3 regions of the Blastococcus sp. SYSU DS1024 genome follow, and region 3 is predicted to be linked to each of the others. Evidence: riboswitches for the same ligand, from Rfam matches in the RefSeq annotation. Region 3 holds a riboswitch; each other region holds the start of a gene.
What was found. Region 3 has a riboswitch for cyclic di-AMP ahead of ACI79S_RS14745 (murein hydrolase activator EnvC family protein). Riboswitches for the same ligand answer to the same signal wherever they lie in the genome.
Positions count from the first base shown of each region.

Region 1: it holds a riboswitch for cyclic di-AMP, as region 3 does, so the genes downstream of both, ACI79S_RS02390 (C40 family peptidase) here and ACI79S_RS14745 (murein hydrolase activator EnvC family protein) in region 3, are expected to answer to the same signal.
Region 2: it holds a riboswitch for cyclic di-AMP, as region 3 does, so the genes downstream of both, ACI79S_RS14410 (C40 family peptidase) here and ACI79S_RS14745 (murein hydrolase activator EnvC family protein) in region 3, are expected to answer to the same signal.

Region 1 covers NZ_JBJHAA010000002.1:158,899-169,007, reverse strand. Annotated here, with positions in the region: gene ACI79S_RS02430 (hypothetical protein) at 1-602, shown strand, start outside; gene ACI79S_RS02425 (D-2-hydroxyacid dehydrogenase family protein) at 709-1,665, opposite strand; gene ACI79S_RS02420 (hypothetical protein) at 1,688-1,915, opposite strand; gene ACI79S_RS02415 (hypothetical protein) at 1,912-2,073, opposite strand; gene ACI79S_RS02410 (hypothetical protein) at 2,127-2,756, opposite strand; gene ACI79S_RS02405 (hypothetical protein) at 2,860-3,021, opposite strand; gene ACI79S_RS02400 (carboxyl transferase domain-containing protein) at 3,131-6,313, opposite strand; gene ACI79S_RS02395 (helix-turn-helix domain-containing protein) at 6,585-7,259, shown strand; cyclic di-AMP (ydaO/yuaA leader) riboswitch at 7,545-7,701, shown strand; gene ACI79S_RS02390 (C40 family peptidase) at 7,716-8,237, shown strand; gene ACI79S_RS02385 (hemerythrin domain-containing protein) at 8,289-8,771, opposite strand; gene ACI79S_RS02380 (Rieske 2Fe-2S domain-containing protein) at 8,768-9,691, opposite strand; gene ACI79S_RS02375 (SMP-30/gluconolactonase/LRE family protein) at 9,802-10,109, shown strand, end outside.
Region 2 covers NZ_JBJHAA010000015.1:55,500-65,608, reverse strand. Annotated here, with positions in the region: gene trpD (anthranilate phosphoribosyltransferase) at 1-298, shown strand, start outside; gene ACI79S_RS14430 (Lrp/AsnC family transcriptional regulator) at 363-650, opposite strand; gene ACI79S_RS14425 (DEDD exonuclease domain-containing protein) at 647-2,422, opposite strand; gene ACI79S_RS14420 (D-alanyl-D-alanine carboxypeptidase family protein) at 2,621-4,366, shown strand; gene ACI79S_RS14415 (hypothetical protein) at 4,450-4,758, shown strand; cyclic di-AMP (ydaO/yuaA leader) riboswitch at 4,944-5,121, shown strand; gene ACI79S_RS14410 (C40 family peptidase) at 5,139-6,218, shown strand; gene ACI79S_RS14405 (M48 family metallopeptidase) at 6,909-8,174, shown strand; gene ACI79S_RS14400 (glycosyltransferase family 4 protein) at 8,171-9,295, shown strand; gene ACI79S_RS14395 (AMP-dependent synthetase/ligase) at 9,340-10,109, opposite strand, start outside.
Region 3 covers NZ_JBJHAA010000016.1:16,218-26,326, reverse strand. Annotated here, with positions in the region: gene ACI79S_RS14760 (diguanylate cyclase domain-containing protein) at 1-724, opposite strand, end outside; gene ACI79S_RS14755 (maleylpyruvate isomerase N-terminal domain-containing protein) at 840-1,733, shown strand; gene ACI79S_RS14750 (TVP38/TMEM64 family protein) at 1,730-2,239, opposite strand; gene ACI79S_RS14745 (murein hydrolase activator EnvC family protein) at 2,346-3,569, opposite strand; cyclic di-AMP (ydaO/yuaA leader) riboswitch at 3,580-3,722, opposite strand; tRNA gene ACI79S_RS14740 (tRNA-Ile) at 3,896-3,972, shown strand; gene ACI79S_RS14735 (heparin lyase I family protein) at 4,226-5,503, shown strand; gene ACI79S_RS14730 (SGNH/GDSL hydrolase family protein) at 5,577-6,239, opposite strand; gene ACI79S_RS14725 (AEC family transporter) at 6,271-7,188, opposite strand; gene ACI79S_RS14720 (PGAP1-like alpha/beta domain-containing protein) at 7,216-8,616, opposite strand; gene ACI79S_RS14715 (putative T7SS-secreted protein) at 8,613-9,035, opposite strand; gene ACI79S_RS14710 (PaaI family thioesterase) at 9,153-9,569, shown strand; gene ACI79S_RS14705 (hydroxyacid-oxoacid transhydrogenase) at 9,577-10,109, opposite strand, start outside.

The DNA.
Region 1 (10,109 bases), on a different contig from region 3:
ACGCCTCGGGGACGACGGTGGCGGCGACGGTCGCCGGCGAGTTCGGCACGCTGGTCGGGCAGTTCGCGCTGCTGGTGCTGGTGCTGCTCGCGGTCACCTCCGAGTACGGCAGCGGGGCGATCGCGCCGACGCTGCAGTGGACGCCGCGCCGGGGTGTGCTGCTCGCCGCTCGGGTCGCCGTGCCGGTGGCCGTGGTGACCGTGGCGGGGGTGCTGCTCGCCCTCGTCGCCGACCTCCTCGCGAAGCTGGTCGCGCCGGACCTCGTGCTGTCCTCCGGTGGCCTGACCGACAGCCTGGGGCGGGTCGCGGCGGTGCTCGTGGCCGGTGGCGTGCTCACCGCCGGCGTCGGCTTCCTGCTGCGGTCGACGGCGGGTGCGCTGGCGACCGTGTTCCTGCTGCAGCTGGTGCTGCCGCTGCTGCTCCCGGCCTTCGGGGCGTGGGCGGCCGAGGTCGGCGAGTGGCTCCCGGGGTCGGGCGCCGTCTGGACCCTGCTCGGGGAGCCGGACCTGACGGCCACCCACGCGGCGGCGCTGCTGGGCGGGTGGGCGGTGGCGGCCCTGGCGGCGGGTGGCTGGTCGCTGCTGCGCCGGGACGCCGGGTGACGGGCGCGGGCGTCGGGGTCGGCCTGGGGCGCACCGGCCCCGGCCGGCCTGGTCCGCGTCACGGGGTCTCCCGGCCGGCGTGGCGGCGTCGGCTGGCTTCGTCGCGCTACGCGAGCTCGATCACCCGGATCGGCTGACCGGCCATCCAGGCCGCGACGTCCTCGACGGCCTCCCGGTAGAAGACCTCGTAGGTGCCCCGGGTGACGTAGCCCAGGTGCGGGGTGAGCACCGCGCGGCGCAGCTCGCGCAGCGGGTGGTCGCGCGGCAGCGGCTCGGCGTCGTAGACGTCGAGGCCGGCGCCGGCGATGGCGCCGCGGCGCAGCACGTCGACGAGCGCGCTCTCGTCCACGATCGGCCCGCGGCTGGTGTTGACGAGGACGGCGGTGTGCTTCATCAGCGCCAGGTCGTCCGCGCCGATGAGGCCGCGGGTCCGCTTGGAGAGCAGCAGGTGCACCGTGACGACGTCGGAGGTCGCGAACAGCTCATCCTTCCCCACCAGCCGGGCGCCGACCTCGGCGGCCCGCTCCTCGGTGAGGTGCTGGCTCCACGCGACGACGTCCATGCCGAAGGCCGCGCCGACGCGGGCCACCTGCGCGCCGATCCGGCCCAGGCCGACGACACCGAGCCGGGCGCCGTGCAGGTCGCCGCCGATCGTGGTCTGCCAGCCACCGGCGCGCATGGCGGCGTCCTCCTGCGGCACGTGCCGCACCGCGGCGAGGATCAGCGCCCAGGTGAGGTCCACGGTGGCGGTGCCCGATGCCGCCGTACCGCAGACGGTGACGCCCAGCTCGGCGGCGGCCGCGACGTCGATCGACTTGTTCCGCATGCCGGTGGTCACCAGCAACCGCAGGTCGGGCAGCCGTTCGAGCACGTCGCGGCCGAACCGGGTGCGCTCCCGCATGGCGACGACGACGTCGACGCCGCGCAGCCGGGCGACGAGCGCATCCGGATCGGCGACGGCGTCGGTGAACGTCACCACCTCGGCCGGTTCGGGCAGCCGGGACCAGTCGCAGAACTCGGCGGCGACGGACTGGTAGTCGTCCAGGACGGCGATGCGGTGCACGTCCGCAAGGTCTACCGGACGCTCAGCCCTGCGGGCCGGTCGCGTCGGCGATGCCGCCCGGCTTGTCGCCGTCCTGGCCGCTCGGGGCCCGGGTCACGTCCTCGGACATGCCTCCCTGGGCCGCCCGCGGCGACTGCTCCGGTGCGGCGCCGACCTGGCCCTCCTCCGGGGTCTCGCCGGGCAGCCCGGCCTCCGTCGACGGGTCGTTCGCGCCACCGTAGGGGCGGCCGGTCATCGATCCCTCGGTCATCGCGGGCTCGTGCCGCCGGAGCCGGTGCCCTTGTTCTTGCCCTTGCCGGTGAAGTTCGAGACGGCGTCCTTGATCTTCTGCTGGTTCTGCGGCTTGCGGGCCTCGTCCATGACCTTCTTGGCCATGCCGCCCTTGGCGATCTTGCTCATGATTCCCATGCCCCGGTGGGTGCCCACGGTTCCGGCCCGGGAACCCCCGGAAACCGATCGGATCACGCGTCCCGGGGCGGGTCGTCCTCTGCGTCGGGCCCGGCACCCCGGTCGCGGGCGAGCAGGTAGGTGGCCACGCCGAGGACGACGCCGGCGGCCGCCGACAGCGCCACGATCACCGGGGTGCTGATCTCGCCCAGCACGGCGGTCAGCAGGTCGCGCGAGCGGGACGTGGGGTCGGCGAGCACCACCCCGACGAAGACGGCGACCAGCACCCCGGCCCCGGCGGCGGCGACGTGGGCGAGCCGGCCGGTGAAGCCCAGGCGGTCGCTCACGCCGCGGGCGGCCTTGACGATGCGCCCGGCGCGCAGGATGCGCAGGGCGCCGACGGTGCGCACCAGCCGCAGGATCTGGACCGGGCCGAGCGCGAAGACGACGGCGACCACCACCGCGACGGTGAGGGCGACCAGCCCCAGGTGCCCGCGCAGCCAGGCGCGCTTGTTCTCGGCGACGACGAGCAGGATCACCGTCTCGGCGACGAGCACCAGCCCGCTGACGGCGTCGACGACGTGCCCGGCGGTGCCCAGCGTGCCCTCGGCGACGGTGAGGAACATGGCCGGGATCGAGGCCAGCGCGGCGACCAGGACCGGCACGGCGAGCCGCTCCTGCCAGCGCTCCTCGCGGGTCTTCACCGGTGCCCGGGAGGCGGGCCCGGGAACGGGAGCGACCCCCGGCCGCGAGGCGGCTGCCTCGGGGCCGGGGGTCGCTCCGTGGTTCCGCACGGTGCGGGGTGGGTCAGCGGCTGGCGCCGCGACCCTTGCCGGCGCCGCCACCACCGCTCTTGTTCTGGAAGTCCGCGATGAACTTCTTGATCTTCGCCTGGTTCTCGGGCTTCTTGGCCTCCTGGAACACCTTCGCCGCCACCCCGGACGCGATGAGCTTCCGCATCATTCCCATGTCTGTCTCCTCGTCGTCGCACCGGCTCGAGGCCGGTTGGCTGATCGGGATTCTCCCTGCCCCGCGGCGGCGCCCGCCAACCACCGGGCGGCAGGTCTCACCCGCTCGGTCACCACGTGTCGACGTGCGGGCGCACCTTGCCCGGCGGCCGGGGGGTGTCCGCCGCCTCCCGGGTCAGCGTGGCGATCCAGCGGCGGGTGTCCACGGGGTCGATCACGTCGTCGATCTCCCAGTGCGCGGCGACGTTGAGGCCGCGGCCGTTCTCGTAGGCGAACGCGACCGCGGCGTCGAACGCCGCCGCCCGCTCGGCGTCGTCCTCGATCGCGGCGAGCTCACGGCGCATGCCGAGGCGCACCGCGCCCTCCAGGCCCATCGGGCCGAACTCGCTGGTCGGCCAGCCGACGGTGAACCGCGGCACCTTGGTGCTGCCGCCGGCCATGGCCTGCGCGCCCAGGCCGTAGGCCTTGCGGACGACGACGGTGCCGATCGGCACCGAGAGGTTGGCGCCGGTGACGAACAGCCGGGAGAAGTGGCGCACCGTCGCCGTCCTCTCCGACTCGGGCCCGACCATGAAGCCCGGGGTGTCGCAGAGCGAGAGCACCGGCAAGCCGTGGGCGTCGCAAAGCTGGAGGAAGCGGGCTGCCTTGTCGGCGGCGTCGGCGTCGATGGCCCCGCCGAGGTGGGTGGGCACGTTGGCGATCACGCCGAGCGGCGCGCCCTCGACCCGCGCCAGGGCGGTGACCATGCCGGCGCCCCAGCCGTCGCGGAGCTCGAGCACGCTGTCCTCGTCGGCCAGCGCCGCCAGCACCGCCCGCACGTCGTAGACCCGCTTGCGGTTCTCCGGCACGAGGTGGCGCAGCAGCCGCTGGTCCGGCGCGGTCCAGCCGGCGACCGGCCCCTGGAAGTAGGAGAGGTACTGCCGGGCCGCCGCGACGGCGGCCGCGTCGTCGGCCACCCGGATGTCGACGACGCCGTTGGCGTGCTGGACGTCGATCGGCCCGATCTCCTCGGGGGCGACGACGCCGAGCCCGCCGCCCTCGATCATCGCCGGGCCGCCCATGCCGATGTTCGCGTCCTCGGTGGCGATGACGACGTCGCAGGTGCCCAGCAGCGCGGCGTTGCCGGCGAAGCAGCGGCCGCTGGCGATGCCGACCGTCGGCACCAGACCGGAGAGCCGGCCGAACAGGGTGAAGGCCGCCGTGTCGAGCGCGGAGACGACCGGGTGGTCGACGTCGCCGGGCCGCCCGCCGCCGCCCTCGGCGAAGAGGACGACGGGCAGCCGCCGCTTCTCCGCGAGCTCGAACAGCCGGTCCTTCTTGAGGTGGCCGCGCATGCCCTGGGTGCCGGCGAGCACGGTGTAGTCGTAGGAGACGACGACGGCCGGGTGCCCGCCGATGTCGGCGAGGCCACCGACGACGCCGTCGGCCGGGGTCTTCTCCTGCAGCTCCTCGCGGCTGCGGCGGCGCTCCTGCGCGGCGAAGACCAGCGGCCCGTACTCCAGGAAGCTGCCCTCGTCGACGAGGTCGGCGAGGTTCTCCCGCGCCGTGCGCCGGCCCTGCGCGTGCCTGCGTGCCACGGCCTCGGCGCGGTGCTCGTCCAGCCCCTGCTCGTGCCGGCGGCGGACCTCGGCGAGGTCGGGGCGGTCGGCGTCCAGGTCGACCGCCGCCGCGTCGGCCGCGGCCTCGCCGTCGGCGTGCGCGACGTCGGCGAGCAGCTGCCCCTGCCGCACGGTGTCGCCGACCCGCACCGCGACCCGGCGCACGGTGCCGCCGGCCGGCAGCGCGACGACGTGCTCCATCTTCATCGCCTCGAGCACGACCACCGCTCCCCCGGGCTCCACCGTGCTGCCCTCGGCCGCCGCGACGGCGACGACCGTGCCGGGTACCGGAGCGCGCAGCCCCTCCCCCTCCTCGGGCGCGGGCGCGGCGGTGCCGGCCAGCTCGGCGAGGTGGTCGTCGACGAAGGTGGTGGTGGCGCGCGCGACGCCCGGGTGCGCGAGCAGGGCGCGGAGGAAGTCGGTGTTGGTCGGGACGCCGGCGACCTGCACCTCGCCGAGCGCCCGGTGCAGGTGGCGCAGCGCGTCGGCGAGCGCGCCCTGCCGCTCGTGCACCACCACCTTGGCCAGCAGCGGGTCGTAGCGCGGGCTCTGCTCGGCGCCGGGGCGGGCGGCGGTGTCGACCCGCACGCCCGGGCCACCGGGGAGCGCCAGGGCGGTGATCGTGCCGGCGGAGGGGACGACGGCGCCGTCGGCGGTGAGCGTCTCGGCGACGACGCGCGCCTGGACGGCGGTGCCCACCGGACGCGGCGCGCCGTCGGCCAGCCCCAGGTCGGCGAGGGTGGCGCCGGCGGCGACCCGCAGCTGCATCCGCACCAGGTCCAGGCCGAGCGTCTCCTCGGTGACGGTGTGCTCCACCTGCAGCCGCGGGTTGCACTCCAGGAAGACGAACCGCTCGGGCGCCCCGGCGGGCACGAGGAACTCGACGGTGGCCAGCCCGCGCAGGCCGACGTGCCGGGCGAGCGCCGCCGCGGCGTCGTGCAGCCGGGCGCGGACGGCATCCGGCAGGTCCGGCGCCGGGGCGATCTCGACGACCTTCTGCCGGTTGCGCTGCAGGGAGCAGTCGCGGTCACCGAGGACGACGACGTCCGCGCCGGCGTCGCCGAGCACCTGCACCTCGACGTGCCGGGCGTCCTCGACCAGCTCCTCGGCCAGCAGCGCCTCGGCGCCGAACGCGACGCGGGCCTCGCCGGACACCGCGGCGACGGCGGCCGCGACGTCGTCACCCCGGCGCAGGACGCGGGTGGCCCGCCCGCCCCCGCCGAACCGCGCCTTGAGCATCACCGCGCCGGCCGCGCCGAGCAGGTCGGCGACCTCCTGCGGGGTGGCGGCGTCGCCGGTGCCGCGCGGGACCGGCACGCCGGCGGACTCGGCGGCCGCGCGGGCGAGCACCTTGTCGCCGAGCGTCTCCAGGACGCCGGCGCCGGGGCCCACCACGGCCGGCGCCTCGCTGCCGGCGCACGCCCGGGGCAGCGCCGGGCTCTCGGAGAGGAAGCCGTAGCCGGGGTGGATCAGCGTGCAGCCGGTGTCCACGGCCGCCCGCACGACCGCGGCGGCGTCGAGGTAGGCGGCCGGGCCGCTGCCGGGGAGGAGGTGGACCTCGTCGGCGGCGGCGAGGTGCGGGGCGTGCGGCTCGTCGGCGGCGGCGACGGCGACCGAGGTCATCCCCTCGGCGGCGGCGGCGCGGGCGATGCGGACGGCGATCTCGCCACGGTTGGCGATCAGCAGGCGGGCCACCCGGCGATGCTCGCACGCGTCCCGGACGGCGCTGTGGCCCCGGTCACCACGGTCGGGCACACCGCCCCGTGCGCGGCTCGGCGGCCAACCCGCCACAGGTACCCCGGGGACAGTCACTCTCTGCCCAGCCGGGCTGGGCAGAGCGCTAGGCGGATCGGGACATGTCCTGCGCACGCTCCCTCTCTGCCCAGCGGGTGTGGGCAGAGAGTGACTGTCCACAGATGGGCACCAGGGCTCGCTCCCGGCCGGCTGCAGCGCACACGCTCGGCGGGTGCCCGACGACCATGTTCCAGGGGAGTTCGACCTGTGCGGCCTGCTCCGGCGGATCCGCCGCCGCGCCGAGCTGTCGCAACGGGAGCTGGCGGCCCGGCTCGGCGTCTCCAAGTCCACCGTCGCCGCCGTGGAGTCGGGAACCACCGGCATGGACGCCCGGCTGGTCGCCGCCGCCGCGCGCCTGGGCGGACTCCGGCTCGGTCTGCTCGACGACGAAGGCCGACCGGTCGCAGGCATGGCCGCCGGCACCGTCCGCGACGGGGCCGGTCGGCGATTTCCCGCCCACCTCGACACGATGCTGAGCGAGGAGCGTGCGTGGCGGTGGGAGCACCAGCCTCGGCTCCGGCAGCCGACGTACACCTTCGACCGCCGCCGGCCCGAGGAGGACGCCGCCGACCGCACCCGCGATCGCCCTGACGACCACCTCGTCCCTCAGCCCGGCGATGCGCCGGAGGAGCGCGCGGCAGCGCGACGAGCGGCCGCCGCGCGACGTCGGTGGGAGGAAGTGCAACGCCGGCGGGAGGAGCTGCGGCGACGCGTCGCGGCCGGCGAGGTCGAGGCGTGCGACGACGGCTGGGCGTGCACCTGCCCACCGGAGTGCGACGAGATGGACGGCGGGGAGGGCCAGCCCGTCCACGCCGCAAACTGCCCGTGCGGCTGCGACATCAGCTGACCGCGGCTACGGAACGCTGCGTGGACGAGCACGGAGGGTCCAGCAACGCCGTCGGCCGGAGAAGTAAGAGGTTGATGACAGTGGGTCACGAGGTGCCGAGGCGGCCCGCCCGCGGCCGGCGGATAGCCCGTGGTCGGCTCGCGAGTCGCGGACCGCAGCCGTCCGCCCGGACGCCGTTCCGCGGCCGGATCCACGCGTGTCGGCCGCTTTGTGACCTCTCCGTGACCGACCTAGCGTCGTCGCGGTCCGGACGGGCTCCCCGTCGTCGCCGCTCCCGGTGACACCCGCCCGGCACCGCCGAACCGGGCATCGGATCCGACCGCTGCCCGGACCGGGGACCCACCGCAGCACTGGGGTGAAGCGCGGCCGCGAGCCGGTCGTGCCGGGCGAGTTCCCCGCCCGAACCCGTCAGCTAACCCGGTAGGCGGTCGATGGAGAACAGGAGAACCGTCGTCCATGACGACCACTCGCACGTCCACCACCCGCCGCTCCGTCCGCGGTGCGGCGCTCGCCCTCTTCACCGGAGCGGGCATCGCCCTCACCCCGTTCACCGCCGCCGCCTCCACCGGTGACGGTGGCACGACGGGGACGGGCACCGTCGTCACCACCTCCGTCGTCGCGCCCACGCACGCCGCACAGCTCGCCGTCGACACGGCCCTGGCCCAGCAGGGCAAGCCCTACGTCTGGGGCGGCACCGGCCCCGGCGGCTACGACTGCTCCGGCCTGACCTGGTCGGCCTACCAGGCGGCCGGCGTGGAGCTGCCGCGCACGTCGCGGGCGCAGTCGACCGCGGGGGTCTACGTGGACCGGGCCCACCTGCAGCCCGGCGACCTGATCTTCTTCTACGACCCGGTCGGCCACGTCGGCATGTACATCGGCGACGGGCTGATGGTGCACTCCTCCACCTTCGGCAACCCGGTGTCGGTCGTGCCGGTGGACTCGATGTGGGGCTACAACACCGCGCGCCGCGTCGTCTGATCCGGCGCTCTCCCCGGTGCCCCGGCCGCGTCGGCCGGGGCATCGGGGCGCTCACACCAGGCGCAGCGTCGCCCGCTTGAGCCGCACGATCAGCCGCATCCCGCCGGACTCCGCCAGCTCCTGCTGCCGTGCGCGCAGCTGCTCACCGAGCTGCTCGAGCCGCGCCTCCCCCAGGGCGTGCGCCTGGGGGAACATCCGCTGCTCCTCCTCCATCGTGTGGTGGCGCAGCGTCTTCTCCAGCATGCGCACCTCGGGGACGAACTCGGGGTCGTCGGGTGCCGTGCGCATGACGGTGGCCAGCTGGTCGTCGATCTGCCGGTGCTCGGCGTGGGCGAGGGAGAGCAGCGGCGAGACGTCGCGGACCGCGGGGTAGAACAGCTCGTCCTCGATCTGGGTGTGGATCTCCAGCTCGCGCAGCAGGCGGTCGCGCAGCTCCTCCCGCCGCCCGGTCTGCTCGTCGGTCGTCTCCGCCAGGTCGCGCAGCAGCCCGCGCAGCACGTCGTGGTGGGCGGTCAGGACCTCGTCGGCCTTCATCGGGATGCCTCCTGGATCGCGGTGACGGCGGTGGGCGTGCGCCAGTCGGCGCGGCGGCGCACCTCGACCCGGCCGTCGCGGACGCGCGTGTCGAAGCAGGGCAGCGGTGCGGTCGAGGGGCCTTGTGCGGGCTCACCGGTGGCCAGGTCGAACCGCGACCCGTGCCATGGGCAGACCAGCTCGCCGCGGTGCAACCAGCCCTCGCCGAGCGGCCCGGCCTGGTGGGGGCAGCGGCCACCGACGGCGTGCACGGCACCGTCGGTGGCGACGAGCACGACGGGCATGCCGTCGACGTCCACCGGCACCGGCTCGCCCTCGGGCAGTTCGGCCAGGGCCGCGGCGTCGACGAAGCGCCGCGGTTCGTAGCTGCGGACGGCGTGGTCGGTGCCCATCCCGTGCCGGTAGGCGAGCGCGCCGCCGAGCCAGCCGCTGGCGACGGTGACCGCGTAGCCCGCGGCGGCGGTGACGCGGGCGCGGGCGGCCCGGCCGCGGGCCCGGTCGGCCAGCGACCAGGTGTAGAGCGCGAGGGCCGTGCTGTTCAGCCCGGCGTGCACCAGCCCGACGCGGCGGGCCTGGTCGTGGGCGTGCTGCCAGTCGGTGAACCCGGTGGCCGCCGAGGCGACCGCGCCGGCGACGCCGACCCGCACCGCGGTGCGGGCCGCCGGCCCCGAGCCCGGCCCACCGCGGCCCGTGGCGTCGAGGGCGTCGAGCACGAGGGCCGCCGTCCACGACCCGATCGGCACGGTGACCAGGGCGGGGTGCAGGGGGTGGCCGAGCCAGACACCGTGCAGCAGGTCCTGCAGGGGTCGGGCGTAGCGCCCGGCGAGCAGGAAGGTCAGCGAGATGCCGTGCTCCACCGGGTAGCTCGGCGCGTCGAGGACCTCCCAGCGCTCGACCGCCCTCAGGGTCCGCTCGAACATCCCCCGCACGATCCGTCGACGCATTCCTGGCGTCTGCCCAGGTGGGGGTCGGTGAAACCGGGTACCGACCGGCTCGTGCGCCAGGCCGCGGCGTCGTAGCGTCCGGTCCCATGGCGACGCGAGCGTTCCGGACGGTGCTGGAGGGCGGCTCCTACTTCGAGGGGCCGCGGTGGCGCGACGGGCAGTGGTGGGTCTCGGACTTCTACCGGCGCACCGTCAGCCGGGTCGCGCCCGGTGGCGCGGAGACCGTCGTCCTCGAGGTGAAGAACCAGCCCTCGGGGCTGGGCTGGCTGCCCGACGGCTCGCTGCTCGTCGTGTCCATGAAGGACCACCGGCTGCTCCGGGTCGCCGACGGCGAGGTGTCCACGCACGCCGACCTCTCCGCGGTCTGCGGCGGGCACCTCAACGACATGGTGGT
Region 2 (10,109 bases), on a different contig from region 3:
CCCGGCTGCGCTGGGCATCGCGGCGCCCGCTCCGGACGCGCTGCGCGGCGGAGATGCCCGGGCCAACGCCGAGGTGTTCCGGCGACTCGTGGACGGCGACCGCGGGCCGGTGCGCGATGCCGTGCTGCTCAACGCCGCCGCGGCGCTGGTGGCGTTCGACGAGCGGCCCGCGCGGTTGCACGACGCCCTGGGCGCGGGGATGGAGCGGGCGGCCGCGGCGATCGACGACGGCCGGGCGGCGGCGCTGCTGGACCGCTGGATCGCCGTCAGCCGAGAGGTCGCCCCGCCCGGCCGCTGAGTGCCGGCCCCGTCCAGAGGCTCACCCCCGGGCGTGCGAGGGGTGAGGAGGACGGGGTCCTTCTTCAGCCGTCGGTGTCGAAGCCGATCGAGAAGGCTGCCTCGAGGTCGTGGCGCGAGTAGGCGCGGAAGGCGATGTGGGTGTCGGTGTCGACGACTCCCGCGACCTTGTTGATCCGGCCGGCGATGACCTCCGCGACCTGCTCGAACTCGCGGACGCGGACGATGGCGATCAGATCGGCCTCGCCGGCGACGGAGTAGACCTCGCTGACCCCGTCGAGCTCGGCGACGGCCTGCGCGACCTCGGCGATCGAGTCGGTGGCGGCGTCGATCATCACGATGGCGGTGATCACGCCGGGGATGCTATCCGCTCCGGGCGGGCGCGGGTGACCAGCGACCGCCCGTCGGCGAACGGGTCCTGCGCGTCCCGCCCGGAGTCCACCCGCGCCAGGAACTCGCTGTAGGCGCCGGTGCCGGGTGCGGGGCAGGCCAGGGTCCCGGTCAGCTGCACCAACCGGGTGCCGGGCTTCTCCAGCCAGCGGAGGACGAGTTCGGTCTCGTCGACCGACGTCGGGTCGTCCGCGCCCGGGACGGTCTCCGCGGTCGCGAGCAGGCCCGGCAGCACGCTCCGGACGGTGGTGCCACGCGGGGCGTTCCCGGCTGCGGCGAGGCGCCCCAGCCGGACGACGGACAGCTGCCACCCGCCCTGGCCGTCGGGGCGGGCCAGCACCAGCTCGGGCACGGCGGCCAGCGACTCGAGCCGTTGCCGACGGCGGAGGGCCCGGACCAGCACGGCGACCCGGTCGCGCAGCACGGCGGCGTCCTCGTAGCGCTCCTCGGCGGCCAGCCGCTCCACCCGGTCCAGCAGCGGGGCGAGCAGGGGACGGGGGTCGTGGCCCACCGCGGCGGCGAAGACCGCCGCCACGCCGGCGTACTCGGGAACCGACTGCGCGCCGGTGCAGGGGGCGCCGCACCGCCCCATGTCGGCCAGCGCGCAGGCGTTGACCGGCGTGCGGGGGGAGAGCCGGGCGGTGCACTGCCGCAGCGGCAGCACCTCGTGGACGGCGGCCACGGCGGCGTCCGCGGCGCGGCGGTCGGGGAACGGCCCGAGGAACACGCCGGCGTCGGGGCGGACCCGGCGCACCACCGACAGCCGGGGGAAGGGCTCCTCGGTGAGCCGGACCCACAGCGCCCGCTCGGGGAAGCGGGACCGGCGGTTGTAGCGCGGCTTGTGCCGGGCGATGAGCCGCAGTTCGCGGACCGCCGCCTCGAGCGCGTGCGCGCACGGGATCGGCTCCACCCGCTGGGCGAGCCCGACCATCTCCGTGATGCGGCTGCGCTGCTCGCCCGAGGTGAAGTAGCTGCGGACCCGGCTGCGGAGATCGTTGGAGGTGCCCACGTAGAGCGGTTCGTCCCCGGGGCCGCGGAACAGGTAGACGCCGGGACCGCTGGGCACCCCGTCGGCCAGGTGCCGCTTCCGCCGTCGCTCCGGATCCACCTGCCGGGTCAGCCCGGTCAGCTCCTCGAGAGTGGTGACGCCGAGGGGGCCGAGCCGCTCGAAGAGGCCGTGCAGCACGTCCACCGTGGCCCGCGCGTCGTCCAGGGCCCGGTGCGTGGGCGAGGTCGTGGCGGAGAAGTACGGGGCAAGAGTGGCGAGCTTGCAGTTGGGCACCTCGTCCCGGCTGAGCAGCCGCCGGGCGAGCACGGCGGTGTCGACGGACGCCACCGTGGGCCACACCAGGCCGTTCTCGACGCACGCCGCCTTGAGGAACCCGAGGTCGAACGGGGCGTTGTGGGCGACGAGGACGGCGCCGCGGGCGAACTCGAGGAAGGTCGGGAGCACGGCGCCGATCCGCGGGGCCGTGGCGACCATCGTCGAGGTGATCCCGGTCAGCACGCTGATGTAGGGCGGGATCTCGTGGCCGGGGTCGACGAGGGTCTGGAACTCGCCGAGCACCTGCCCGCCGCGGACGCGCACGGCCCCGATCTCGGTGATGGCGCTGTCCTTCGGGGACCCGCCGGTGGTCTCCAGGTCCACGACGACGAACGTCACCTGCGCCAGCGGTGTCCCGACCTCCTCGATGGAGACCTGCTGGGGGTGCAGCGGTGCGGGGGAGGGTGCCACGGAGCGGACGCTAGGTCGGGGGGGTGACACTCCCGGGGACGCGCGCCGGGGCCGGTCGCGCACCGGCCTCCCCTGACCGGGGGGTCCGGGGCTGCCTGCACCGGGCGGAACCTGGCGTTCCGGCCCCGATCGGGACACCATGCCTGCCAGTGGCCATCGCGTCCGGTGCGACCGGCCCGCACGCAGAGGTGGTCGGTGATGCCCGCGCGCTCCAGGTGGCGCCCGCCCGCCCGGGCCCGGCGATGCGCGGTGGCCGCGGCGCTGGCGGCGTGCCTGGCGGTGCTGCTGCCCGCCGGGCCGGTGGCCGCCGCGCCCAGCGACCAGCCGGGTGGCACCTCCGGCGTGCTGGACAGCCGCGACCTGGACCGGCTGCAACGGCGGGCCGCCGAGGTGCAGGAGGACCTCCGGGCGCGCCAGGGGCAGGTCGTCGCCGCGCGCGAGGCGCTGGCCGAGGCGCAGCGGTCGGTGGACGAGGCGAGGGCGGTGCTCGAGGACGCCCGGGGCGTGCTGGCCGGGCACCAGCGCGAGGTCGCCGGTTACGCCGCTGCGGTCTACCGGGACGGTGGCGCCCTCACCCCCCTGACGCTCCTGCTCACCGGTGGCGACCCGGGGGAGGTCCTCGCCGGCATGGGCTTCCTCGACGCCGTCGACGCGCACCTCGCCCACCTCATCGGCGTCGCGGAGAGCCACCGGCGCAGCGCCCTGGACCAGCAGCAGCGCGCCCAGGCCGCGCTCGGCGTGGCCCAGGAGCGGGCGGACGAGGTGGCCGCGCGGGTGGCCGCGCTGGAGGCGGCCGCCGATGCGGTGACCACGGAGCTCCACGACACGCTGGCCGTCGTCGACCGGCAGCTGGCGGCGCTCCAGGGGGAGCAGGTGTCGGTGAACGAGCAGACGGCGGCCAGCTGGCGGGCCTACGTCGACCAGCTCCGGACCGCCGGCCTCGGCGACGTGCCCGCCGCCGCGCTGCGGGAACCCGAGCGCAGCCTCCCCGACCGCCTCGCTCCGGTGGCCGCAGCCGCGGGTGGCGCGCAGCGCGGGGTGGCCCAGCTGCCCGGGCGGCCGAGCTCGCTCCTGGTCCTGCCCGCCGAGACCCTGACCGCCGTCAGCGGCGCGATGGAGGCCCTGGGGCAGCCGTACGCGCCCGGGACGGCGGGGCCGGAGTCCTGGGACTGCGGGTCACTGGTCCAGGTGGCCTACGGCCGGGCCGGTGTCCAGCTGCCCGCGACGCAGGAGGAGCTGTTCGCGAGCGCCGTATCCGTGGCCCCCGCCGACGTCCTCCCCGGTGACCTGGTCTTCCTGGGCTCGCCGGAGGCGGGCCTCGGGCACGTGGGCATCGCCCTGGACCCGCGGACCATGCTGACCGCCGACGCCCGGGCCGGCGCGGTCGTGGTGCGGACGCTGCCGGGCGACCAGGTGCTGGCGATCGGCCGCCCGGTCCTCGGCCAGCGGCCCCCCGTCGCCGTCCCGGCGCCGGCCGCGGGGACGCTGCGGACCGAGTGCGGCAACACCGTCTACCCACCCAGCTACGACGGCGCCCGCGCGTGGGGCGGCTACCCGAACGGCCTCATCCCGCCCAGCGCGATGTGCCCGCTCGGCGTCGGCGGGCACGCGCTGCGCTGCGATGCGGCCGCCGCCTACCGGGCCATGTCGGCGGCCTACGCGACCGCCTTCGGGAGCCCGCTGTGCCTCACCGACTCCTACCGGACCTACGCCGGCCAGGTGCGGCTGTACGGGGAGAAGCCGGCCCTGGCCGCGGTGCCCGGCACCAGCAACCACGGCTGGGGCCTGGCGGTGGACCTGTGCGGCGGCGTCCAGACGTTCGGCACCCGGCAGTACGCCTGGATGGTGGCCAACGCCGGGCGCTTCGGCTTCCTGCACCCCACGTGGGCCGACCCGGGCAACGGGCGCGAGGAGCCGTGGCACTGGGAGTACGCGGGCAGCTGACCCGGCGCGGGCCGACGGTGGCCCGGCGGAAATGTCGGTGGCCCTTCCTACCGTGCGCAGCAACTCACGGAGGAGAAGAAGCGATGCTCATCGATTGCGACACCTGCACCGCCCGGGGGACCGGTTGCGCCGACTGCGTCGTGACCGTGCTGCTGGGGGCCCCGCCCGGGTGGCAGGGGGTCGACCCGGTCGTCGTGCCGATGACCGGGCGGCCGCGTGGCGGGCCGGCCACGGCCGCCGAGGACGTCGTCGTCCCGCCGCCGGGCGTGGTGGTGGAGTTCGACGAGGTGGAACGCCGCGCCGTGCGCGCGCTGGCCGAGGGCGGCCTGGTTCCCCCGCTGCGGCATCCCGACGGGCACGGCGGGGAGCGGTCGGGACGGCGTACCGGTTGATCCCCGCCCGCCCGTGGCGAGGGACGGGTGTACACCCGATCGGGTGAATGCCCAGGTAGACGCGCCATCGCGGGGCACGTGGCCGTCGCACACGTCTCACCTGTTCCCGTTTGTCACAGGCGCATCACGGTCGTAGGGTTCCCTCCGTTCGGCCGGGTGGTCGTCATCCATCGATGGATGGCCTCGACCGGACACCGCCTAATCACCGCGTGGCGTGCACCACTGGCGCCCGAGGTGTACCGGGGACCCACCGCACTCTGGGGTGAGTTCTCCCGCCGTCGGCTCGCCGGTGCGCGGGGGATAGGGCCAGTCTTCCCAGCCCGAACCCGTCAGCTAACTCGGTCGGCGGTTGCAGCGGAAGAAACGGAGAGCCGCCGCACGTGGCGACCCCTCACGCACTACTGACGCACGCCCCCGAACAACTCCACACCGCCGGCCGGTGCAGCTCTGCCAGCGCCCGCCGCTTCGGACCGCTCCGTTCGGGGCTCCTGGTCAGCGCCGTCGCGGCCCTGACCGTCACCGTCCTCCCGGGTACCGCGTCGGCGGTTCCCGGCACCGCCGACGAGGTCGCCGCCCAGGTGGCCGAGGCCAGCCACGAGCTGGAGGTCGTCTCCGAGCAGCTCAACGAGGCGCGCGTCGTCCTCGAGGGCCACCAGCGCGACGCGCAGGCCGCGAGCGAGGCGGTCGCGGAGGCGGAGGCCCGGCTCGGTTCCCTCGACGGGCACATGCGCCGGCTGGCCCGCAGCGTCTACACGGGCAGCGGCATGTCGCAGCTCGACGTCCTGCTGACCAGCAACTCGGCCGACCAGCTGGTCGACCAGCTGGGCACCCTCGACGTCATCGCCGGGCACACCAGCGAGGTGCTCACCGAGGTGTCGCGGGCGGCCGAGGACGCGGAGCAGGCCCGCGACGCCGCCGAGAAGGCCGCGGCGGACGCCCGGCGGGCGGTGGAGCGGATCGCCGGCCAGCAGGAGGAGCTCGAGGCGAAGATCGCCGACTACCAGCGCCGGTACGAGGCGCTCACCGCGCCGCAGCAGGCGCAGGTGGCACAGGCCCACGGTGGCGCCGGTCTCCCGGCGCCCACCGGCAGCGTCATCGCGCCGAGCACGGCCGCCCAGGTGGCGGTGAACACCGCGCTCGCCCAGCTCGGCGACCCGTACGTGTGGGGTGCCGGCGGGCCGAACGCCTTCGACTGCTCGGGGCTGACGTCGTACGCCTACGCCGCGGCCGGGGTGACGCTCCCGCACTCCAGCCGGTCGCAGAGCCAGATGGGTAGGCCCGTCTCCCGCGGCGAGCTGCAGCCGGGCGACCTGCTGTTCTTCTACAGCCCGGTGAGCCACGTGGGCATGTACATCGGCAACGGCCAGATGGTGCACGCCTCCACGTCCGGCCAGCCGGTGAAGGTGGCGAGCGTGGACTCGATGGGGAGCTACAACAGCGCCCGTCGCATCGCCGGCTGACAGCTCCGGGAGCATCGCAGCGAGGGACGAGCGAGGAGCGGACCGGGGCGCGGAGGCCGGCTGGTGACATCGCCGGCTGACAGCTCCGGGAGCATCGCAGCGAGGGACGAGCGAGGAGCGGACCGGGGCGCGGAGGCCGGCTGGTGACATCGCCGGCTGACGGTTCCAGGCTGGTGACCGAGGGCCGGTGATCCCGACAGGGATCGCCGGCCCTCGGCGGTCCTGGGCGGTCCGGTGACCGAGGGCGCCGTCCGACGACCTCGGGCAGGCCCGGGGGAGCGTCCTGGCGCGATCTTCGCGTGCGCCCGGAGCCCCCTGGTCGAGCAGCAGGATGCCGACGAGGGCGGCCAGCACCGGATGGGTGCTCGTGAAGACGCCGAGGAAGCGCGGGGGCACGAACCGCAGGGTGGTGCGGTCGGCGGCGCAGGGGACGACCGACGACAGCCCCCCGGCGGCGACGGCACAAGTGGTCGCTGGAGGGGCCGGGGAGGACCAGGCCGGATTCGCACGTCGCGGTCGTCGACGCGGGGCCTTCACCGGCGCCGCTGACCTGCTGGGCACCTCCCAGGCGTCGGTGTCGCGCGCGGTGGCCGGGTTCGAACGGGAGCCCGGTGCCCGCGTGCCGCGGCCCGGGGGAGGAGCGGAGCCGGCGGGGAGGGCGCGGGGAGCCGCCCGCCTAGGATCGGCGGGGTGAGCGTTCGCCGGGCCGCCCTGGTGGCCGCGGCCCTGCTCGGGATCGCCGTCGTCGTCGTCATCGTCGTCCGCACCCCGTGGGACGTGCTGCCCGAGCCGCCCGGAGGACGCACCGAGCCCGACCCCACCGCGGGCCTGGATCCCGCGACGATCGAGCGCGCGGAGGCCTTCGCCGCCGCCCTGCGGCCCGCGTCGCTGCTCTCCCTGGTCCTCGGGCTGGCGGTCTCGGCGGTGCTCGGGCTCACCCCGCTGGGGGCCCGCCTGATGCGTGCGGTGGGGGCGCGGTGGGGCGACCGGTGGGTCGTGCAGGTGCTGCTGGGCGTGCCGGTCCTGCTCCTCCTGGGACGCGTGGTGACCCTGCCGATCTCCGCCTACGCGGAGGCCGTGCGCACGCGCTACGGCCTGTCCACCCGTGGCTGGGGGCTCTGGCTGCGCGACGTCGCCGTCTCGCTGGCCATCAGCGCGGCGCTGACCGTCGTCGTGGTGCTGGCCTTCCTGTGGCTGGTCCGTCGCGCGCCGCGCACCTGGTGGGCCTGGGGCGGGGCGGCAGCGGCCGGCTTCGTCGTCGTCGGCTCGTTCCTCTACCCGGTGGTCATCGAGCCGGCGTTCAACACCTTCGAGCCGCTGCCGGCGGGCGAACTGCGCAGCGACCTGCTCGCCCTCGCGGAGGAGAACGGCACCCCGGTCCAGGACGTGCTGGTCTCCGACGCCTCCCGGCGGACGACGGCGTTGAACGCCTACGTCTCCGGGTTCGGCTCGACCCGGCGGATCGTCGTCTACGACACCGTCCTCGGCCGGCTGCCCGATGCGGAGATCGAGTCGATCGCGGCGCACGAGCTGGGGCACGTGGCCGCCGACGACGTCCTGACCGGCACGCTCATGGGCGCGCTGGGCGCGGGTGCGGCGACCGCGCTGCTGGGCTGGCTGCTGACCTGGACGCCCCTGCTGCGCCGCTCGGGGGCGCCGTCGGCCGGCGACCCCCGCGTGGTCCCCCTGCTGCTGTTCCTGGTCGCCGTGGGCGGCCTGCTGTCCACGCCGGTGCAGAACCTGGTGTCGCGCCAGATCGAGGCCCGCGCGGACCTGCACACCCTCGACCTCACCCGCGATCCGGAGGCATTCATCGCCATGCAGCAGCGGCTCGCCAGGGCCAACCTCAGCGATCCGGATCCGCCGGCGGCCTGGCACTGGTTCTTCGGCAGCCACCCCACGACCGCGCAGCGCATCGCGATGGCCGAGGACTGGGCGCGCCTGGAGGGGCCGTGAGCCGGACGCTGGTCGTCACGAACGACTTCCCGCCCCGGCAAGGAGGCATCCAGACGTTCGTGGCCGCGCTGCTGGAGCGGCGGCCACCGGACTCGCTGGTCGTGCTGGCGTCGGACGCACCGGGCTCGGCCGAGCACGACCGGTCGCTGCCCTATCCCGTGGTGCGCCGGCCGACCGGGATGCTCCTCCCGACGCGGGCGACCGCCCGCGCGGCGGTGGAGCTGGTGGAGCGGTACGGCTGCGACACCGCGTTCTTCGGGGCGGCCGCGCCGCTGGGGCTGCTCGCGCCGACGCTGCGCGCCGCCGGGGTCGAGCACCTGGTCGGCGCCACGCACGGGCACGAGACCGGCTGGGTCGCCCTTCCGGGCAGCCGGCAGGTGATGCAGCGGATCGCCGCCGGTCTGGACGTCCTCACCTACATCAGCGAGTACACCCGTGACCGCCTCGCCCCGCCGCTCGGGGGCCGCACCCGGCTGGCCCAGCTCTCGCCCGGGGTCGACATCGACCGGTTCGCCCCCGGCGTCGACGGCACGGCGGTGCGCGCCCGGCACGGGCTCGGTGACGCACCGGTCGTCGTCTGCGTCTCCCGCCTGGTCGCCCGCAAGGGGCAGGACGTGCTCGTGGCGGGCTGGCCGCAGGTCCTCGCCCGGCACCCCGGCGCCCGGTTGCTGCTGGTCGGCGGCGGCCCGGCCGAGGCCTCCCTCCGCCGCGCCGTCGCCCGGGCTGGGCTCCAGGACTCGGTGGTCCTGACCGGCCCGGTGGACCACGACGAGCTGCCGGCGCACTATGCCGCCGGGGACGTGTTCGCCATGCCCTGCCGCACCCGGCGCGGGGGCCTGGACGTCGAGGGCCTCGGCATGGTCTTCCTCGAGGCCGCGGCCTGCGCCCGACCGGTCGTCGCGGGCACCTCGGGCGGGGCGCCGGAGGCGGTGCGCGACGGCGTCACCGGCCACGTGGTGGACCCGCGGTCACCGGAGGCGGTGGCGGCGGCGCTGTCGGGGCTGCTCGACGACCCGGCGCGCGCCCGGGCGATGGGCCTGGCCGGTCGCGGCTGGGTCGAGCAGCGGTGGTCCTGGACGTCGATCGCCGAGACCTTCGACGAGCTCCTCACGAAGCACTGAGGCCCGCCGCGCGGGGAGCGCGGCGGGCCTCGGTGGGCAGGGGCTCAGCGGGAGTACAGGGCCTCGACGTCGGAGCCGAACTCCTTCATGACCACGTTCCGCTTCAGCTTCAGGCTGGGCGTCAGCATCCCGTTGTCCTCGGTGAAGTCGGTGCCCAGCACCGTGAACTTCTTGATCGCCTCGGCCTGGGAGACCGCCTTGTTGGCCTCCTGCACCGCGGCGTCGAGCTCGGCGAGCACGTCGGGGTCCTCGCGCAGCTGGGCGGCGGTGAGGGAGGTGTCCTTGCCCTTGGACTCCAGCCACTGCGGCAGTGCTTCCTCGTCGAGGGTCACCAGCGCGGCGATGTAGGGGCGCTGGTCGCCGACGACGATGCACTGGCTGACCAGCCGGTGGGCGCGCAGCCGGTCCTCCAGCACCGCGGGGGCGACGTTCTTGCCGCCCGCGGTCACCAGGATCTCCTTCTTCCGGCCGGTGATCCTGAGGAAGCCGTGCGCGTCGAGCTCACCGATGTCACCGGACCGGAAGAACCCCTCGGAGTCGATGGCCTCCTTCGTCGCCTCCGGGTTGTTCCAGTAGCCGCGCATGACGATGCCGCCCCGGATGAGCACCTCGCCGTCCTCGGCGATCCGGAACGTGACGCCGGGCAGCGGCTGGCCGACGGTGCCGATGCGCAGGGCCTCGTCGTGGTTCACCGAGGCGGCGGCGGTGGTCTCGGTGAGGCCGTAGCCCTCGAAGACGGTGACGCCGATGCCGCGGAAGAAGTGCCCGAGCCGCTCACCCAGCGGGGCACCGCCGGAGATGGCGCCCAGGCAGC
Region 3 (10,109 bases):
GCTCGAGGAACAGCCGCCGGTTGGGGATGCCGGTGAGCGGATCGGTGGAGGCGAGCATCTCCTGCGCGCGGATCAGCAGCATCTGCCGGTCGTAGGCGGCCCAGGAGTTCGCCGAGGACATCGCGCAGACGATGGTGAAGACACCCAGGACGGCGAGGAAGAACATGCCGTTGGTGGTCGTCCCCGGCAGCTCGATGAAGAACAGGTACGCCGCGGTCATGACGGTGCCCATGGCGACGACACCGGCCGGTGAGTACGCCACCGCCGTGAACGTCAGGGTGAGGAACAGCAGCGCGTCCAACGGGCTGGTGGACCCGCCGTCGAGGCGGGTGGCGACGACGACCACGACGATGGTGGCCAGCGTCCACCCGTAGAACAGGGTGGGTCCGCGCCAGTCGCGCATCATGGCGCGCAGCGGGAGCAACAGGGTCGCCGGAACGACCAGCGCCACCCCTGCGACGAGCAGCGCCAGGGCGAGGCGCGATGCGGCGGGTCCGTCGGCGAGCGCCGCGTAGCCGATGACGGCGAGCGCCGTGAGCTCGGTGACCAGCACGCCGATCCGGACGTGCCGGATCCAGAAGGCGACGCGGGCGTCGTCCCCGGCCAGAGGCCGGTACAGGCCGGACCGCAGGCGGACGAGGACGCCTGGCGGGGCCGGGCGCGACCGTCGCCCGGAGGCGTGGACGCTGCCCGCTCGGCGGTCGTGCGCCGGTGTCTCGCTCACAGAGGAGCGATCGGTCGGCGCCCTCCGCAGCTTGACGGCGCGCTCCCCCGTGCGGGTGACCGGTGCCACGGTGGTCCGTGCCTGCCGCGCGCGGCCTCCGGGTAGGGCTCCCCCCGTGGGTGGACACCAGGGCATGGCGGACGCGGGCCGCGACGCGGTCGCGGGGATGGTGCTGGACGCGTGGGACGCCTTCCTCGCGCAGGCGGAGTCGGTGGACCTCGACCGCCGGTCCCGGCTGCCCGGGTGGCGGGCACACGAGATCTGCGTGCACCTGGGCTGCTGGGACGACCACACCGCGCTGCCCGACCTCATCGCCTCCGCCCGGACCGGCGGCTCCGGCACGCCTCCCGACCCGGACGCGGTGAACGCGCGGGTGACCGCCGCTCACCGCGGCGCCTCCCGCGCCGAGGTGCTGGCCGCCCTGCGCCGCAACCGCGAGGCGACCGCCCGCTACCTGGCCGACGAGCCGGTGGAGCTCGACACCGCACCAGCGGTCTCGGTCGTCGGCCGGCTGCCGCTGCTCAGCGTCGTCCTCGGGCAGGCCTACGAGCTCGCCGTCCACGGGCTGGACCTGGTGTCCTGCGGTGCGCCGCCGCCGCACGCCCCGGTGCTGCAGTCGGGGCTCGCGGCGCTGACCGACGTGACCGGTGCGCTGGCCGCCTCCTCCGGCATCGCGGGCCGCGTCAGCCTCGTGACACCCGACGGCGGCTGGGGGTTCACCGCGGACGGCGACGGGTGGCAGGTGCGCCGGGTACCGGCCGGGGTCGTCGAGGGCCCGGCCGTCGAGGCCGCCGCCGACCTCCTGCTCGACGCCGCGGCCGGCCGGGTCAACCCGGTACCGGCGGTCGCCCGTCGCCGGCTCGCGGTGCACGACGTGGCGGGGCTCCTCCAGCTGGCGCCCATCGTGCAGCAGGTGCCGGGCATCCCGGGCGGACCGATCCTCCAGCTGGCCGCCCGTACCGTCGGCGGGGCCGGCGGGATGCTGGGGCGGCTCTTCGGCCGGGGTTAGCCCGCTCCCCCGAGCCAGGAGACGAGCACGCCGGTGGACGCGCCGGCACCCACCTGGAGCACCGTGCTGGGCACCAGCCCGACGGCGGTGGCCGCGAGGAAGTGCCCGAACCGGACCCCGGCCAGGCCCGCCCCGTAGCTGACCACCACGAACGGCGCCACCGGGACCAGCCGGCCGCCGAGCACCCACAGGAAGCCGCGTCCGGCGACCAGCCGATCGGCGCGGCGGAGCCGTGGGCCGGCGAGCCGCTCGGCGGCCGGGCGGCCCAGCGTGCGGCTCAGCCCGAAGGCGGCAGCCGCCCCCAGCAGGCCGCCGGAGAGCGCGACCGCCAGGCCCGGACCGAACCCGAGGACCGCGCCGGCCAGCGCCGACAGGACCGAGCGCGGGACGGGCGCCAGCAGCGCCACCGCCAGCGCTACGACCAGCAGCACCCAGACCTCCGCGCCGCCGCCGTCGAGCAGGGTGCGCAGCTGCTCCCCGGACGGCAGGTCGAGCCGCACGGCCACGACACCGCCGGCGACCAGGAGCGCTCCCAGGACGGCGGCACGCAGCCGGATCGAGGCACCCGCCGTCCGCCCGGTCCGGTTTCCCGGAACGAGCGCACCGGCAGGCTCAGCCGCAGCTGCCGCCGAGGGTGATGCCACGCTGCGCCAGCCACGGCACCGGGTTGGAGCGGTTGGCGTACAGGCCGCCGTAGTGCACCTCGAAGTGCAGGTGCGGGCCGGTGGACTGCCCCCGGTTGCCCACCTCGGCGATCTGCTGCCCACCGCTGACGACCTGGCCCGGCGAGACGAAGAACTGGTTCACGTGGCCGTAGACGGTGATGGCCCCGTCGTGGTGCTGGATGGCGACGGCGAGACCGAAGCCGCTGGCCGGGCCGGCCTGCAGCACGACCCCGGGCTCCGGCGTGAAGATCGGGGTGCCGATCGGTGCGGCGATGTCCACGCCGAGGTGCTGGGTGCCCCACCGGCTGCCGTAGCAGGAGGTGACCCGCCCCTGGGTGAGCTGGCCGGCACCCCCGGTCACCGGAGCCGCGACGGCCGCCTGCTCGGTGGCCTGCTGCTCGGACCAGGCGGCGACGGGATCGGCCGTGCCGCGGAGGCTGAGCATGCGGATCTCCGCCTCGCGCAGCTGCTCGTCCAGCGCCGCCTTCTCGGCGGTGAGCGCGTCGAAGTCGGCCTGCGCGGCGGCGAGGAGGGCGTCGACCTCCGCCTGCATGCCCTGCGCCTTGCGCGCGGCGGCATCCCGCTCGGCGACGGCGGTCTTCGCCTCCTGGTCGAGCCGGGCCTCGCGGGCCTCGGCCACCCGCAGGTCCTCGAGCACCTGCGCGCGGTCCTCGCCGAGGAGGTCGAGCGTCGCGGCCTGCTGGAGGAGCTCCCCCGGGCCTTCGGCGTGCAGGACCATCTCCAACTGCTTCATCGACTGGTCGCTGCCCATGTAGGCCTCCCGGCCGATGGCGGCGACCTCGCCCTGGGTGCTCGCCACGGCCTCCCGGACGGCGGCGAGCTCGGCGGCGATGGCGTCGGCGTGCTCGCGGGCGCGGTCGAGCTCGGCCTGCGCGGCGAGCACGGCGCCGCTGGCCTCCTCCGCCCGCAGGGTCAGCTGCTGCAGGCGCTCCTCGGCGTCGCGGACGCGCTGCTCGATGCCGGCGACCTCCGCCTCGACGCGGTCGTGCTCGCTGCGCGCGTCGCCGGGCGCGGCCGCCGCGGTCGGCGTCCCGAGCACGGCGAGCGCCAGCAGCGCGGTGGCGGCGGTGGCCGCCAGACGGGTGCGGCGGAGGGTCCGGCGCGCGGGCGCGGCCGGGACGTGGTTGCGCAGGTGGTGCGAGGTCGCCAAGGCGACGGTCTCCGTTCCTCGATCCGCCTACCAGGTCAGCTGACGGGTTCGGGCCGGAACATGCCCTACCTGTCTGCCCGTGGTGGCGCAGACGGGATTCACCCCAGAAAACGTGGGTCCCCGGTCCCCGCGGCGGTGAGGCCGCAGAGTTCGGCGGGGCCCGCCCGAGCCCCCGGGTTTCGGGAGCGGGATCGGGTGGGCCGCGAGAGACGGTACAAGCGGATCGCCCGAATGTCACAGGGGGGTAACGGACCTTGTCGGTTCGTCCCACCGACCCCAGGGCGTGACTGCGGCGCCGCGGCGCCGTCTGGCAGGCTGGCGGGTCCGGGGCGGTAGCTCAGCTGGTCAGAGCATGGGACTCATAATCCCTGGGTCGTGGGTTCGAGCCCCACCCGCCCCACCACTTCCGGGCCGCGGCGTCCTGCCCGGCGCTCGCGCCGCGCTGCCCGCGTGAGCAAGGACACCGCTCCGGTCGGGCGTGGGCACGGAGCGCACGTCGGCGCCGGTGGCGCGCCACTCCGGTGCCGCGGCCGGCCCTGCCCCGGGCCGGAGGTGCGGCAGCAGGTCCACGACGAGAGCGACCGGCGCGCCTCTGCACCGCCGCCTTCCCGACGTGTCGTAATCGAGCAGTGACACAACGTGCAACCGCCGTCGCCATGAACACGCGCAACCTGGCCGTCCTGGCGGCGCTGACCCTGATCGGCGGCGCCGGACTCACCGCTGCCGTCCTGGAGGCCCCTCGGCCCGTCACGTCGCAGACCCAGGCCGCCGCCGTGCTGCTCGCCCCGGCCGATCTCACCGGCAAGGCCGTCGATCAGCGGGCTTCGCTGGACTGGTCGGGGGTGTCCGGGGCGCGCGACTACCTCGTCATCGACGTCACCTCCAGCGCCGCCGGTCGCATCGTGGGCTCCACCAGCGCCACCGCCTGGACGTCGCCGCGCCTGCCGCTGTCCACCCCGAGGTACGCCTTCGTGGTCGTGCCGCGGGACCACGCCAAGGTGCAGGGTGAGCGGACGGAGCCGGTGCAGATCTACCCCGGCGGCCAGCCGGCCGAGCCGACCACCCCGGCCGAGGCGGCCCCGACGCCCCCTCCGTCCGAGCCCGCCACGACCAGCGAGCCGCCGACGCCTGCCACGGAGCCCACCACGCCCCCGACGACGCCGACGACCCCGCTCGCGACGGACCCTGCGCCCGAGCTGCCCACCGTCCAGCCCACGAGGGTCTGGGGCTACGACGCCACGACGCTGGCACCCGCTCCCTGGCCGGAGATCCACGCCCTCCGGCCGGACCAGTACGGCACCACCACGGCCAACCCGTACCCCGGTTCCGAGCGCACCGCCTTCTTCACCGTGCAACCCGGCGACACCGGCTGGAACGGTACGCAGGGCACCCTGCGCTCCGAGGTCCGCGACTCGATCGCCGACTCCGGCGACGTCCGGCCCGGCGACGAGCAGTGGTGGGCCTGGTCCACGTTCTTCCCGGCCGACTTCGACTGGGACGAGCGCGGCCAGTTCCTGATCTACACCCAGTGGCACCAGACGGTGAACTCCGGCAACCCCAACGTGCACTTCTGGTCGGACGTGGACGAGAACCTCATGGTCGACGTCCGCGGTGGCACGGGAGGCCGCATCGCCGGCGACGCGCAGTACGTCCGGACGTTCAACCTCGGCACCATCGACAAGGGCGCCTGGAACGACCACACGGTCCGCTTCATCTGGTCCCCCGACCCGGCGAAGGGCCTCATCGAGGTCTGGCACCAGGGCGAGAAGGTCCTCTCCGAACAGGTCGCCAACCTGTACGAGGGGCAGTCGGTGTACATCAAGCAGGGCATCTACTCGGCGGCCGGGACGTCCCGGACGCACTACCTCCAGCACGCCCCGATCGGCTTCGGCCCGACGCGCGAGTCCGTCGCGTCGCTGAACGCGATGGACTGATCCGCCCTGCTCGCCGGCTCGACGAGCCCGACCGTCATGGGCGGCGTACCGCCCGGAGCTGCCCGGGCGGCGGCTAGGTCACCGCCTCCGCCACCAGGTCGGCGAGCGCCCGGGCGCCGGCCTCCGTCGGGTGGACCCCGTCCCGGGTCAGGTCGCGGTCGCCCAGCACGCCGGCGAAGTCCACCAGCTCGACGCCCGTCTCCTCCGCCAGCCGGCGGACGGCGGCGTTGAGCGCCGTGGCGTCCGTGCCCGTCCACGGCTGCACCGTCGCCAGCAGCACGGTGCCCGCGACCTCCTGCCCGAGCCGGACCGCCCGGCGCAGGCTCGCCACCGTCTCCCTCGTCGGCACCCCGAGGCGGAGGTCGTTCGTGCCGGCCTGGACGACCAGGACGTCCACCCGCGGCTCGTCGGCCTCCAGACGCTCCAGGACGTCCGCCGCCGTCTCGCCGGCCACGGCCGCGTTCGCGCCGTCGGTGAACTCGTCGGAGCAGACGAGGTAGGAGTACCAGGAGCGACCGCCGTGGAAGCCGAACCGGGGCTCGCTGTCCGCGCGGCTGATCGAGTCCCCGTAGACCGCCAGCGACCGGTTCCCGTCGTCACCCACCCACGTGACGCACTCCGCGTGCACGGCGCCCCGGGCGAAGGCCCGCGTCGGGCTGCCCGGGATCAGGACCGACAGGCCCAGGGCGAGCACCACGATCCCGCCGGTGATCGCGATCGTGCGCCGCCGCGACATGCCGCAGGACGCTATCGGACCGCGCACCCCGTCAGCCCGCGACGAGCAACCACAGCGGCACGGTCACGAGCGCGGCCGTCGTCGCCAGGGAGACGTGCGCGGAGACGAACCCGCCGTTGCCGCCCATGCGCGCGGTCAGCACGTAGGACGCCGTGGCGGGCGGCACGACCGCGAACGCGAGGACGACGGCCCGCTGGTCGCCGTCGATGCCCAGGAGCGCCACGAGGCCCAGCGCCGCGGCGGGCACCGCGAGCAGCTTGACCGCCGCCAGGTAGCCGGAGAGCGCCCACTCCCGGCGGGCCAGCTCACCGATCCGGAGCGCCGCGCCCACCGTCAGCAGCCCCATCGGCACGGCCGCGGCGGCGATCCGGCCGAGCGTGGCGTCGACCGGCTCCGGCAGCACCAGGCCGGCGGCGTTCCCGGCGAGCCCGGCGACGGTCGCCACGATCAGCGGGTTGCGCACGACGGCCCCGAGCACGCCGAGGAGCGCGCCGCGTCCGCTCGCCGCGGCGGTGCCTCCCGCGAGGGCCATCACCGCGAGGACGTTGACCGCGGGGACGGTGACGCCCAGCAGGACGCCCATCAGCGCGAGCGCGGCCGGCCCGCGGTCGTCGACGAGCGCCAGCGCCAGGAAGGAGTTGAAGCGGAACGCCGTCTGCCATCCCGAGGCCGCGGTCACCCGGTCGATGCCCGGGAACCAGCGCACGAGCGCGCCGAGCAGCGCGCCCACCGCGATCCCCCCCACCGCCGCCAGCAGGGCCGCCCCCGTACCGGCCGCGGCGACGTCGGCGGCGAGCGTGGTGCGGAACAGCAGCGCCGGGAACAGCACGAAGTACACGAGGCGCTCGAGCTCCGCCCAGAACCCCGGGGACCGCCAGGCCCAGCGGCGCAGCACCAGCCCCAGGACGATGAGGGAGAACTCCGGCAGCACCACCGCCGCCCCCTGCACCACGGCAGACTAGCCAGCGCGGCCGCGTCATCTCCTGCCGATCTCGTAGACGTGCGCGACGACCGACGCCTGCTCACCGGGCGGCACGAGGAAGGGCGCGGCACCGGCGCGGAACGCGGCCAGCGACGGGTCCTCGCCGGCGTCGACCGCACGGGCGGCGGACCGGTACGCCGTCCCGATGGCGTGGTTGTCCGCGACGCTGCCGTACTGCGCCGCGAAGGTCACGGTGGTGACGTTCGGGCTGTCGTCGTTGGCGCGGCTGTCCAGCTGCGGGACGAGGTCGTGGTGGTTCTCCAGCGCGAGGAGCTGCACCTCCGGCGGGACGACGACGCGGGCGACGGGTGCGCCGACGGTGACCACGGCCCGCACGTCGAACCCGAAGCCGGGTCCGCCTGCCTCCGCGGCCGCCTGCGCGGCGACCATGCCGCCCTGGCTGTGCCCGACCAGGAGCACGGGGTCCGACGGGCCCGCCCCGGCCCGGTGCAGCGCCTCGGCGATCGCCGCCTGGCGCGTCGTCGCGTCGCCCCCGAGCACCCGGAGGCTGGTCCCGAGGTCGTGGGTCCGCGGGTGGACCGTGCCCGCCGGCGCGTTCCAGACGCCGGTACCCGGGATGTCGACGACGTAGGCGGTGCTGCCGTCGGCGCGGGTGAGCACCCGGACGGCGATCGTGTCGCGTGCCGGGCCGGACCGCCCGGCACGGATCTCGAGCGCGCCCAGCAGGTCGTCGATCCCGCGGGGCGGTGCGACCGCAGGACCGCTGACGTCGTCGGGCAGCCGCGTGACCACCGGGGCCCCGTCGGGCCAGAGCCGCCCGAGCCGGCGGGCCGCGGCGCCGACGTCCTCACCGCCGAGCCAGCGGCCGGTGGGACCGCCCGCGAGCCCGCCGGCCATGGTGGCCGCGCCGGGCAGCGCGCCCATCGCGTCGTCGACCAGCCCCGGGTGCCCGGTCAGCCAGCGCTCGGGGTCGGCGAGCAGCGCGGCGACGTCGACGGCCGAGCCGGTCGGGTCGGTGACGGCCCTCCCGGCCGCGCCCAGGACGACGACCCCCGCCGTGACCGGCCACAGGTAGCCGACGGTCCACTCCAGGTCGTCGGCCAGCTCGGCGAGCGCACGGTCGGCCGCCTCGTACGCCACGGCCGCGTTCTCCAGCGCCACCGCCCGCGCCGCAAACCGCACGGCGAGCGCGCTCAGCCCCCCCGGGCCGTCCAGCGCCTCCAGCAGGGCGGCACCGACCCGCGCCACGCCCGCGGGGTCCAGGAGCGCGGAGGCCAGCAGGTCGGGGTCGGCCAGCACCAGGTGGCACGCCGCGCTGGTGCGGGTCAGCAGCTCGGCCAGGCCCGCGCTGCTCCGGCCCAGGGTGAGGAGGTCGGCCAGCTCCGCCTCGATGCCGCCGGCCCCGCCGCTGACCGAGATCTCGGGGGCGGTCACCACAGGCCCGCGCCGCTCAGCCTCGCCGGCACGGTGCGCCAGGCGTCGGCGCCCGCCTCGGGGAGCTCGCCGAGCACCGCGCCCACCTGCTCGAGCACGTTCTCCCCGCGGGCGGCCCGCTCGGCCAGCCACGACCGGACCGCCCGCTCCGCCCGGGCGATCGCGGCGAGCCGGGCGCGCACCTCGTCGGCGTGCCGGCGCAGCAGCTCCGCGGCCCGCTCGATCGCCTCGGCCGCGGCGTCGACCTCCGCGCAGTCCCGCGCCTGCCGGCGCCGGTACGCCGCGGCGGCGTCGGACACCCACCGGGCCCGCTCACCGTCGCGCCGGTGCTCCTCCCCCGCGTCCCGCACGGCCCGCGCACGCTGCACGAGCTCGGCCGCCAGCGCGTCCAGCGCCTCGGGGTCCCCGTACCGGATCACCGCTGCCCCTTCCTCGTCCCGCGATCGAGGCGGAGACTAGGAGCGCGGGCGCACCCCGCGGCGGGCTCCGGCCGGGCCTGTGGGAAGCCGCCGGGGCTGTTGATGGATGCTGACCGGGTGACCGGCGAACTCGTTACCGACGCCCACGTGCAGGCCGTCCTGGACATCCCGCTCCACCGGTTCCTCGGGGTGGAGCTGCGCGACGCCGCGGACCCGGCGGCCGGCATCCGCTTCCCGGTGGGCCCCGCCGCGCAGAACCCGGCGGGGCTGCTGCACGGCGGCGTCGTCTACGCCCTCCTCGACGTCGCCTCGTTCCTGGCGCTGCTGCCCTCCCTCGGCGACGGCGAGCACGCGGTCACCCACGACGTCTCCGCGTCGCTGCTGCGGCCGGTGGGCGCCGACTCCACCGTCGAGGTGACGGCGACGGTGCTGCGCCGCGGCCGGGCGGTCGCCTTCATGCGGGCGGAGGCCACCGTGGACGGCGTCCTCGTGGCGACCGGTCAGGTCACCAAGACCGTCGTCCCCCCTCGCTGAGGGGGCCTCACCACAGCGAGATCGACCGCCGGAAGATGCCGGCCAGGTCCTCCTCGGTCACCGGGCGCGGGCAGGTGGCCAGCAATCGCTGCTGCTTCATCGCGCCGTCGACGAGGTCGGGGACGTCGCCCTCGCCGAACCCGACCGCGCCCACCCCGTTGGGGATGTCGATGTCGCGCATCAGGTCGGCCAGCACCGTGGGCAGGAACTCCGCCAGGTCCGCGGGCCGGTCGGCGCCCGGCGCCAGCAGCTCCGCGGCGCGGACGTGCCGCTCCGGGGACGCCTCGAAGGTGAAGCGGAACGCCTCCGGCGCGGTCAGGGCCACCGACATCCCGTGCGGCACCATCGGCTCGTCGGCCGGGTAGTCCTTGGGGTGGAAGTCCTTCACCTGCCCGGCGATCGGGTAGGCGTTGGCGTGCGGGATGTGCACGCCGGCGTTGCCGAAGCCCATGCCGGCGAACGTCGCCGCGATCGCCATGTCCGACCGCGCCCGGGCGTCCTCGCCGTCGCGCACGGCGGTGCGGAAGGAGCCGGCCAGCA